2 regions of the Paenibacillus sp. 05T425 genome follow, and region 2 is predicted to be linked to the other one. Evidence: riboswitches for the same ligand, from Rfam matches in the RefSeq annotation. Region 2 holds a riboswitch; the other holds the start of a gene.

What was found. A riboswitch is a leader RNA that binds a small molecule or an ion and turns the genes downstream of it on or off. The one in region 2 is predicted to bind thiamine pyrophosphate.
Region 1: another riboswitch for thiamine pyrophosphate. It lies ahead of AC1DF0_RS26955 (ABC transporter substrate-binding protein); the one in region 2 lies ahead of AC1DF0_RS23930 (acetylornithine deacetylase).

What each region holds. Positions count from the first base shown of each region.
Region 1 is NZ_JBFTLA010000015.1:90,691-96,424, reverse strand. Features, by position in the region: gene AC1DF0_RS26975 (TatD family hydrolase) at 8-835, opposite strand; gene AC1DF0_RS26970 (ABC transporter ATP-binding protein) at 819-1,682, opposite strand; gene AC1DF0_RS26965 (ABC transporter permease) at 1,685-2,467, opposite strand; gene AC1DF0_RS26960 (thiamine-binding protein) at 2,457-2,759, opposite strand; gene AC1DF0_RS26955 (ABC transporter substrate-binding protein) at 2,788-3,834, opposite strand; TPP riboswitch at 4,057-4,172, opposite strand; gene AC1DF0_RS26950 (GerAB/ArcD/ProY family transporter) at 4,246-5,358, opposite strand; gene AC1DF0_RS26945 (Ger(x)C family spore germination protein) at 5,375-5,734, opposite strand, start outside.
Region 2 is NZ_JBFTLA010000011.1:170,112-175,845, reverse strand. Features, by position in the region: gene AC1DF0_RS23945 (ABC transporter permease) at 1-171, opposite strand, end outside; gene AC1DF0_RS23940 (ABC transporter ATP-binding protein) at 168-989, opposite strand; gene tenA (thiaminase II) at 977-1,648, opposite strand; gene AC1DF0_RS23930 (acetylornithine deacetylase) at 1,629-2,984, opposite strand; TPP riboswitch at 3,052-3,161, opposite strand; gene AC1DF0_RS23925 (GNAT family protein) at 3,389-3,865, opposite strand; partial or broken gene AC1DF0_RS23920 (DUF1259 domain-containing protein) at 4,131-4,525, opposite strand; gene AC1DF0_RS23915 (DUF3307 domain-containing protein) at 4,616-5,713, opposite strand; gene AC1DF0_RS23910 (winged helix-turn-helix domain-containing protein) at 5,706-5,734, opposite strand, start outside.

The DNA of each region.
Region 1 (5,734 bases), on a different contig from region 2:
ATTCCCGCTATATTCCGTACAGCCGTTTCGTATTTTGCAATAAAGCAGTACGCACAAGCTCCACCGGTTGCTGCTTAATGGCCGCAATATGTACCGCGACATCCTGCGACATGGCAGGCTCGGTCCTTCGCCCCTCATACGGTCCTTCGAACGGCCATGGCCCATCCGTCTCGGCCATCAGCAAGTGAAGCGGATATTGCTCCGCCAGCACCCTAATTTCCGCTTCGTAGGCGATATCCGGCGTCATCGACACGAAGTAGCCTGCGGCGATCATTCGCCGCACGGTTGCTTCGCTTCCCTTGAACCAATGGAAGTGCGCGCTCCGTACGCCGCTCCGCTCAAGTATGTCGCAAGCCTTGTCCGCGTCCTCATAGACGGCGTGCAGCACAATCGGCCGCTCCAGTTCCGCGGCAAGCGCTGCGAACCGTTCGAGCAGCGCGAGGTAAGGCGCTTCGTCGAACGACTGCCCCGCAGCCTCCGCTTCCGTTCTCGTATAATACGGCAATCCGACCTCGCCGATTGCGAAGCTCTCGCCTTCCGCATGACGCGCTCTAATCCAAGCGAACAGTTCATCCAGCTCACCAGGAGACGGTATCGGCTGCTCCGGGTGGAAGCCATATGCGGGATGAACGCGATTCGGCAGGTGCGCTAGCGCCAACTCTCGATTGACAATCGAGGATTGCAAGTGCATCGACACGGCTACGACAGCAGCCGCACCCGCATCAAACGCCCGCTCCAGCATCGCTTCCCGTTCCGCTGCTTCATAATGATCGACATGGATATGAGCATCGATCCACGTCCCTGCTGCTGTTTCCCCGTTAACGGCGTTTGGCATATTCCGCTTCCCCCTTCTCTCCCGCTCCTGCCTGAAGCAGCTCATAGATCCGCTGCTTTAGGTCAATAAACGCAGGCTCCGACCACATCGCTTCGCTGCGCGGCCTTGCCAGCGGCACGTCGAATTGCTCGAGCACAACTGCAGGCGAGGACGACAGCACGATAACCCGATCGGATAAGAACAACGCCTCATCGATGCTGTGCGTGACAAGCAGCACCGACCTGCGGTTCTCCTCCCAGATCGACAACAGCCACTTCTGCATCTGCAGCCGCGTCAGCGCATCGAGCGAACCGAACGGCTCATCAAGCAGCATGAGCCGCTGCGGCGACAACAGCGCCCGCAAGAAGGATACGCGCTGCTGCATGCCCCCCGAGAGAACATGCGGATAACTCTTTGCATATTCCTCAAGCCCGATGCGGCGCAGCCACTCCTCCGTGCTGCGCTTCGCTTCCTTGCGCTCCATGCCAGCGATCGTCAGCGACAGTTCAATATTGCCGGCTACCGTCTGCCACGGCAGCAGCGACGATTGCTGGGGCATATACGAGATATGCCCCGTCTGTCCCGTCGCCTGCTGGCCATCGATCCATATCTCGCCGCTAGTCGGACGCTCCAAGCCGCCGATGACCTGGAACAGCGTCGACTTGCCGCTTCCTGACGGCCCGACGATGGAGACGAATTCCCCTTCGCCGACCGTCAGCGACAGCCCTCCGAGCACTTCCTTCACGGCTGTTCCTTTGCCGAAGCTTTTGCTGACCGATTTAACCTCCAGCGCTTTGGCAACAGCTCCAGCCGCTCCAGCACCTGCAGCCATCGTCGTTCGTCGCTCTTGATCTGTTATATCGCTCATTGCTAGTTTCCCTCCTTCTTGGCAGGACGCCAGCGCAAGAGCAGCTTCTCGGCCAGCGTCATCAAGCCGAACAGCGACAGGCTAAGCGCCACGATGATGAATACCGACGCGAATACCCGCTCCGGCATGAACCCTTTGGCCGACAGCTGCATGAAGTAGCCCAGTCCCTTATTCGTACCCAGCCACTCCGCGACAATCGCGCTAAGTACGCTATAGGATGCCGCAAGCTTAAGTCCCGAGAACAGATGAATGACGGCATGGGGCAGCTCCAGCTTCCAGAACAGCTGCCACTTGCCTGTGCCGATCATTTGCAAATAATTGCGCAATTGCGGATCTGTATTCGTGAGGCCGCTAAGCATGGCTACCGAGATTGGGAAGAAGCATACCATCATAACGAGCAGTACCTTCGGCAGCAGCGTGTAGCCGAGCCACATCGTAAGCAGCGGGCCGATCACGACGATCGGAACGTTCTGCGAAACGACGAGGAGCGGGTAGACTGCGGTACGCAAACCCGGAATTAGATGCAGCAAAGCGGCGAGCAAGAAACCCGCCGCCGATCCGCCTGCAAATCCGAGCAGCGTAAGCCGCAGCGTCGCACCGGTATGTTCCGCTAACCGCGGCCATACGTTCGCCGAGGCCGCCTCCTGTACGATCGATAATGGGCTGGGAAGCAGCCATTGATCGACCTGTCCCCACATCGTCACCGCCTGCCAGCAAGCCAGCAGTACAGCGATAACGATTACCGGCGGCCATACCTTTGCCCATACGCCCGACTTATTGCCCATCTGGATATTTCTCCAGCAATCTGCCCATCGAAGCGCCGTTTGCCGGATTATAGTAGATTTTCACTTGCGAAATGACGGACGGACAGCCCATCTCTGCCATCGCTTCGCTCATCTGCTGCACAACCCCTAGCAAAGAGCTCAGCTCGCCTTCCATTGTCGTCTCCAGCGGAGCTACCCTGTAGGGCACGCCCGCTGCCTTAATGATGTCAATCGCCCGATCGACGTACGGAATGACGCTTTCTCCGCCCGGCGTCGTCGGCAATATTTGTATGCTTACCAGTGCATTAGCCATTCGTTTCCCCTGCTTTCGTCAGTATGAATTATTTCTTAGGCAAAAAGTCGTTCGTAAACGCTTTGTCCGCCTCAAGCTCCTTCTCCAGCAGCTTGTGGTCGAACATCCAGTTCGCATAATTTTCCCATACGCTCAGCTTCTGCTCGCCCCATTGCGCGGCATCGTCCTGGTATTTCGGACTCAGCCACTTTTGGCTCGCGCGAACGAGCTCGGCATTCAGATCCGGCTCTGCCTGAATTAATACTTCGGCAGCATCCTCCGGATTGTCGATTGCATATTGGTAGCCTGCAGCCGCGCCCGCAACGAACGCCTTAACGAGTTCCGGATCCTCGGCGATCAGCTTCTCGCTTGTCGCAAGCACCGGTGTATAATAGTCCAGCTTGTCGCTATAATCGGTCAAATATACCATATTGATTTTCTCGCCGCGCAGCTCGGCCTCGACGCCCGTCCACGCGTAATAAATCCAAGCGAAGTCGATATCGCGCTTAACAGCCGTGAAGAAATCGCCGTCGCCGATGCTCATAATATTAACCTTCTTCACATCCGCTTGCTCCTCTTGCATGAGTGAATCAATGACCGCTTCCTCAAGCGGAGCGCCCCAGCCGCCGTATGTTTTGCCTTCGAACTTCTTCGGCGAATCGATGCCTTTATCGACAGGCGAAGCGAAGCCCGACGTGTTATGCTGAATGACTGCCGCGAGCGATACGAGCGGTACGCCCGCGATACGAGCCATGGTGATCGACTCCTGATAGCTGACGCCGAATTGTACGTTGCCGGAAGCGACCATTTGGTCAGCGCCGCTCTCGCCCGGCTGAATAATTTCAACGTCAAGCCCCTGCTCCTTGAAGAACCCTTTATCCCGAGCCACATACAGCCCCGTATGATTCGTGTTCGGCGTCCAGTCGAGCACGACCTGTACTTTCGTCAGCGGCTTATCCGCGCCGCTCCCTTCATTCTCTCCCGCGTTGCCGCTCTCCGGCTTATTGCTGTTCGCGCCGCAGCCTGCAAGTACGATAACGAGCGCCATTAACAGCGCCGTAAGCCTCCAAGTCATTCGTCCAGTTTGTTTCTTCATCCTGCTGTCTCCCTCTCCCTGTATCTCTTTATTTTGTCGAAACGAAACGAATCGAAAGGATATCTTGTCTGTGTCCGGTTGGTTGCCCCCGTGCGATCGGCCGCTGCCGCATGCAAAAAAGCGTCCTCCCGTATGGAAGGACGCCTGAAATTCGGCTGCGCCTATGCACGCTGCTTCGGCATGACGTTAGAAGCACGATCTAACGGTCGTCCCTTGCATGAAACGCGCAAAGCTTATCTTCCCTACGCTGGCATTATCCAGATCAGGTTTATAGGGTCGGGATTGCATATACATAAATCCCCTCTCAGCCGGCCTAACCAGCTCCCCGGAACATATTCGGTTTCGTCAATATGCCTATTATAGCAAATCCCGACTAAATAGCTATCTTTTTTTGAAGCTAGAAGGTCGGCATTAACCCGTTTGCCCTGCGTCGGAATGCTGCTGCGCCGCCTTCTTGTACCGTTTGCGCACACCGACGATCAGCAGAAGCAGCGGCAGCACGATTTGGAATAACGGAACGATTTTCAACGTCACATCGAACCCTAGCCATATATGATACGTATTATTCGGTTCCAGAAACGATGCAGCGTAGATGACCATCCCGACTGGCCAGACCAAATGACGGTAAGCCGCCCCCGTCACTTCCTTAAGCGTAAGGACCGCCGCCAAGTATAGTGCCGTCATTTTTACATAGAGTCCGATGTATAGCAGCAGCGTAACGATAACGTCCAGCCGCTCGAGGAAATTCGCCAACCGAATCAATTGAACCGCCTGCAGAAGCGGCAGCGCCGTAACCTCAGACAAGGAGAGGCCCAGTACGCTCATCACGAGCATATTCATAAAAATCAAAAAGGCAGATACGCCCACTTGCGCCCAGAAGGTGACCTTCCGCAGCACTTGCTTCTCCTTCAAATATTTCCAATAGACAAGAAAAATGACCATTTGCCCAAAAGGAAACGAAACCAGATCCGGAAACGCCGCCTTCGCAATCGGGCCTATCCCGTTCTCCATCAGCGGCAGCAACTGGTGAATATCAGGCAGCTTCGCGATAAACAACAGCAAAATAATAAACAAATAGCTGATCCCCGCAATCGGGAACAGCAGCTGTGTAACACGCACGAACACTTCAAGCCCCTTGCTGACCGTGTACGCAGCGACAAACAGAATGAGCAGCATAATCATCCATTTGGGCGTCACGGTCAAGAGTGCCATATTCGTCAGTTCCCCTACGTCTCGCACATTACGCATCGATTCATAGGCGAACCATAGCGCATAGACAAGTCCAACCGCTCCGCCGAGCCATTTGCCAAAATGCATCAAGATCAGCTCGCCGAGTCCCGCTTCGGGCGCGCGCTTCTGCACCGTCACATAAACAACGGTCAACAGCAATCCGATGACCGCAGCCATCGTCATCGCAAGCCATGAATCGGGCTTCGCTTTGATGCCGAGCTCGAACAGCGGCGTGCTGCCGATTAAGAAAACAATAATCAGAATAGACAACTGTTGTTTGCCGATCTGCTGCATGGCATCTCCTTTCCGTCTATGAACGCGCCTTCTCCTGCAGTTTCTTAAATCCGCCGCCGCTCATGCCCGCTGAATTCACTTTCACCTTTACGTCAATCTTCACTTCCATCTCTGCAAATAAGTCAGGCCAATCCCCCTTCATCTGCTTCCAAGCGTCCGGATGCCTCTGATGAATGATATTACCGAAACCAACCACATCCGCCTTATATCCCACAACAGCTTTCCAACCGTTTTCCATCGTCGCTTTGATTGTCTCGGCTATCACTTGCGCGGTCTGGTCTACTTCTTTCGGCTTATTCATGTCGCCGCTGCAGTTGTACTCGAGCAGCGTGCCTTCCGCTTTTGTCTCAATATGCATCGTCCACTTGCTGCCGGA
Region 2 (5,734 bases):
ATGTTTGCCCAGCACCCGTCCGTTGTCCCACATGGATACAAATACATCCGACAGTTTAGGAATGATGTAATGCGGAATATCGAAAATGGTCGTTCCGGCTTCCCACCCGGCAACCAGCAGCAATCCGAAAACAAGCACAGGCCCATAAGCTGAAAGGTGCTTTCGTCTCATGACCTTCCTCCTTCTGAACCCCGAGCACCGCGTCCGATCAACCCTAGCAGTTGTCGCTTCAAGTCTATGAATGCCTCATCCAGCGCAATTTCATAGTTGCGAGGGCGGGGCAGACTTACGGCAAGCTCGCTAAGCGTTGCAATCGGTGATTGCGCCGCCACAAGCACCCGATCGGACAGCAGCAGCGCTTCGTCCACGTCATGGGTGATGAACAGAATCGTTTTGCGGTGCTGCTCCCATACCTGCAGCAGCCATTCTTGCATGCCGACTCGGGTCAGCGCGTCCAAAGCGCTGAAGGGCTCGTCTAGCAGAAACAGCTCCCCTCCCCCTAACAGGGAACGCAAGAACGATACTCTTTGGCGCATGCCGCCGGACAGCTCATGCGGATATTTGTGCTCCGTCCCTTCCAGCCCTAAGCCCGGAAGCAGCTCCATGACTTGACGACGAGCTTCACGCTTCGTTGTCCCTCCTAGTTCCAGCCCTAATGCAGCATTATCCAGCACGGTCCTCCAAGGCATGAGGCAATCCTTTTGGGGCATATAACCGATGTTCCCACCTTTCGACGCAACTGCAGCGGAGTCACCCGCCGCTCCTATAGCAATCGTTCCAGCCTGTGGGGTCAGTAATCCGCTCAATAATCGGAACAGGGTAGTCTTGCCTTTGCCGCTTGCCGCTAGAATACTGACGAACTCGCCTGGCCTAATATCGAAATCCAGCGCGTCGAACAAGGGAGGCTCTCCGGGAAAGGAGAATCGAAGGCCGCGAACCGACAGAGCGGGCGGGCGTTCTTCTATGTTACGTATGCTCAAACCGGCCACTCCTCTTGCCGGTAGGCCATATCCCAGAACATATACTCAAGCTTGGACGCGACGACGAAGCGTTCCTCCAACGTAGCAAGTTCCTGCTCGGGAAGCCCCTCCGCGAGCCGATCCATCAGACCGATACACCAGTCGGTAAGCGCCCCGAATTCCTCGGAGCTGTACATTAAGATCCATTCCCGATACAGCAGGTGGTCCAAAGCGCCGGGAACCTTCGAGTAAGCGACACCGATCTCCCGGTAGCTCCACATGCATGGGAGCAGAGCTGCCACTACTTCTGAAAGCGGCCCTTGCGAAGCGGTGTCCAGCAAATACTTCGTATACGCAACCGTGGTCGGAGAAGGACACGTCTGCGCAAGCGCCTCGCGCGTTACGCCGAAGCGCTCCGCGTATTGCCGATGAAGCTCCATCTCCACGTTCAGCGTAGAATGAAGCAGCTCCGCGAACTTCACCATCGTGTCGAGATCCCGTGCTTTCATGCTGCCTATCGCGAACATCTTGGCATAATCGATCAGGTACACATAATCCTGTTTGAGATAATAGATAAAGCGCTCGGGATCTAGTGTTCCGTCTCGTAGTTCCGTCAGGAACGGATGAGCGTGACTCTTACTCCATATCTCTTCGGCCGAACGGTACAGCCTATCGCTGAATCGGTTCATTCGTATCCACGCCCCTTTCATCATGATTCAAGGCTGATCGCCCGCTCTCCGTCATTTCCGGCTTTATCCGATTGCACCAGTCCGCAATAAAAGCAATCATTACTTTCACGTAATCGATCAGCTCTTGCCAGTCTGTACTCTCGTCTACGGAATGAGCCTTTGCAAGCTCACCCGGACCGTAGATAAGCGCCTCGATTCCTGCCCGTCCCAGCCAGCCTGCATCCGTCACAGACGGGCTCATACCGACGGCAGGCGCAACGCCGAGCACTTCTTGATGGATGGCGGACAATGCTTTCAGCCCTTCGCCTTCCGTATCCAGCACTAATGACGGGAATATCTCTCCCCGTTCCTCGATCATCGAACGGCCTCCCCAGCGGAAGGTAGGAGGATGATTCCTCAACCATGGATCCCCCTCTGCGACTCTTAGCAGATGCTCCTCGATTTCGGCGGCTACCGTTTCATAGTCCTCGTTCGGATAAAAGTGTACCGTAATCCATAGAGAGCATCGGTCTGCTACGAATGCCGCATGACGGCCTCCCTCGATAACCGCCGGATTGATCGTATTCGAGCCAGCCGGGAAACCCGGATAAGATTTGGTCACCGCGAAGTGTCGCTCCAGCTCTTGAAGTCCGGCGATTAGCTTGACCATCTTCTCGATCGCGCTGGCGCCTTGAACGCCGCCGCCCGCGTGAATCATTCGCGATCTCATCCCGTCATGGTAGGTGACCGGACTTTGTACCGTAACCCAGCCGGTAATGACTCCGCCTTGTCCTTGGATGGCCAGCCCGCTCGTATCCGCGACTACGGCTAGATCCGCCTTATATCCTCGCTCCATGCAAGCCCGAGTTCCTGCCTCGCCTGCCTCTTCTCCAATGACCGAATGAAACAGCAAATCTCCTTTAAGCTCTACTCCCGCTTCCTCAAGCAGCTTCACGGCGAACAGAAGGGCAGCGAGCCCCCCTTTCATATCCGCCGTTCCTCTGCCGTAAGCTCTGCCATCCTTCATCGTTAGTTTGAATGGATCACCTTGCCACTCCCGCGTATCCCCTACTTCGGCTACGTCCATGTGGCCATTGAGCAGCAAGCTTTGATAGTGATCCCGCTGAGTGCCCGGTTTAACCGCGGTAACATTCGGATCGCCGGGGTACACCTCCCACAATTCCGTTTCGAAGCCGCTTTTCTGAAGCTGTTCCTCTAGATACCGCTGTGCCTCTAACGTATTTCGCGCGGGGGGGCTAACGGTAGGAAAAGCAATCAAATCAGCCAATAGAGCAAACAGTTCATCCTGTCTCTCCTCCGCTTGCTGCTGTACCTTGGTAATGATAGAATCAATCATTTTTAGTCTCCTTCGCTTGGCAGAAGGCGCGAACAACAGAAAAAAACCATTCGAGAATAAACGAATGGTTACGATTCGATAAGTTCTCTACGCCAGCATTACCTGGATCAGATTAACGGTCAGGGAAATACGTTCCCTATCTCAGCCGGACTTCATCCAGCACCCATACTCTATTAAATTAACACTACTATAGCTCACAAGTAAGTTTTTGGCAACAACAGTTAATTCATCGACTGTTTTCGGAGGGCTAATGGACAGAAGCGACGCTAAGAAGGCATATGAATGCTTTTTTGATTCATTACGTGCGTGTAACGTACCTTAATGTCCATTAGAAACGGTACCTAGCATAAAATGATCGCTGAGCGTTCGTAGTGTCCATTAGAAGAAACGAAGCCAAAACCATACTAATTATAGGTCATCCATGCCGTACTTCCCAGAACCTCAAAGCCTTGCTTAAACCAAAAGTTGCGCGATTTATCTAAGGTGTACACGTACATTGTTTGATTAGGGTATTTCGATTTAAGCCAGTTAATAAAGAAAGCCGCATATCCACTACCCTCATATTCCTTCAGAACATCCAGCGCTTCAATGAATATAAAATCAGATTTGTTTTTAATATCAATATAGAAATCCTTCTCCAGATACTTCTCGTCATCGTTAAAATAATCTTTTTCCGCCTTGTGGATTAACTGTTTCCCATTAGCGTATTCCCAAATCACGCCGTAGCCGACCATATTAGAGCCAGCTTCAATCAAATGTATTTCTTTCGGAATTTCCGAGCTATCCTTCTTGCTGAGTTCCCCAGCATGATAACCGGATTTCAATTCGCCTAATAAGGTCTGCATGTCTTGGTCAAATGGTTTCGAAATAATGGCAGGCATTTTGTTTTATCTCCCTTTGCTCTCTCTTCTCTCCACACTATTGTATCAAATCATGCTGTCTTAACAAAATAAACAGGAAGCGGATCGAGGGATCGTTCCGTTTCCTGTTTGATATTTGTGTCGATTCTTATTATTTACGCCTACGAAGCTTGCGCTTGCTCTTGCCACTCTTTTTAGTCAGTTTGATCGCGCCTTGACCGCCTTGATTCGAGTTTGCCCGTATGTGAAGAGAATGCATTTGCTTGTTTATAATTCCGATCAAAAATTAACGAGCAGCTACCATATTTAATGCTAGCCTCACTTTTCTAGCAAATATTAGCGGCTTCTCTACTGTTTCAATATTGATATAAATCAAATTATGCCTGTCTAATAACCATTCGTTATGGACGGACGACACCTTTACACCTTGACTACGAATAGCCAGCAGGAAAGTATTTACCTCTTCTCTTGAAATGCCGCTCTTCCTAAACATAGAGCCTTTCCTGTCTTCGCATTTAAGGATTCGAACGAAAACGAGGACGTTACCTGAAATCTTTTTCCCTAAATAGTGGCTCTTATCCCATTTCGGTTGATAGTCGAGACGCATTTGCCGCCTGCAAAGCCGGATTGCCCCCCGATAATGGTAGAAAAACGCTCACAAAGCGTAACGCTATTAGGCATCCTACATTCCTCCCTTGTTTTCATATATGGCATGAATACAGGAAGAGGATTGAATCGGAGAATCGCCTCGATTATCAAAAGATATACGGTTTATTTGGCTACTAAATCAAATATTCTCATAATCAAGAGTCCGCATATCACTCCCGTTAGAGCGCTTATAAGCGTACCCAGCAAAAATTTCTCCGCGTAACCTTTGTCGTCGAATTGTTTATAACGCGTCATCGCCTTTAAAGCCCCTAGGAAAGCAATTCCGGTATAGGCCCCTTTTACAACTAAAACGGCTATCAAAAACCTTTCTATGATTCCGATATAGCTGGCTACTCGTGGCGAGGAATCGTTAAACCGGCTGATATTGTACGATATTTTATTTTTGACCTCTGTTTTTCCATCTTCTTTTTCTGTAATCTCTAACGTTCTTTCCATATGAAAATCTCTATACTCTTTTTGCGTGAGCTTATGCAATGCATCAACTTCGCTTTTAATATAGGACTCCGTTCCTTTCTTCTCGCTGTCCGTTATTGAACCTGATGGAAACGCCTGAAAGGGCGGAAATAGCAACTCTCTCGTATATTCGGTTACAGTCCTTTCCTCAGCCCCAGCGGCAGCTTGCTGTTGCACGGTTTCGGCTTCTGCAAGAGCTTGTCCCTTTTCAATATCTGCAGATTCCATACTTGGCTGAATCACATCTTTAGTAATAAGAGCAATCAGCACAGAAGTAACCGCTGTTGAGAATACAACGACGATGAGGAAACAATATACTTTAGTCTCGCTCGATAGGATATCGCCCGTTCCCGATAAAAAATGATAAAGCTTCAGAACATTATCTTTATGAGTACCGCTGAATCCGTTTACAACATAGTACAGAGTTGCATATATAACGCCAACATGAAGCAATAATTCGCTCACGAACAGGATTGTTTTTTTATTAGCGAAAAATGATTCATTTGTATTTAAAAAACGAAATGCCAGCTTGAATATGTAATGAGCAACTGCGATGATTGCGATCGCTAGTCCCATTTGCTTAAAACTAGAATATAGAATCAAAACGGCTATCAAGACAATCGGATAAATAAAGCTTTGAACGTATACAATCGTCTTTTTGTATTTTTCCTTTATCACGTATTCCGGCCTTAAGCAGAACTCAGCCAATAAATAAGCAAATACGAAAATAACAAAATAATTAAGCATGATGCTCTCCTTCTCTATAGT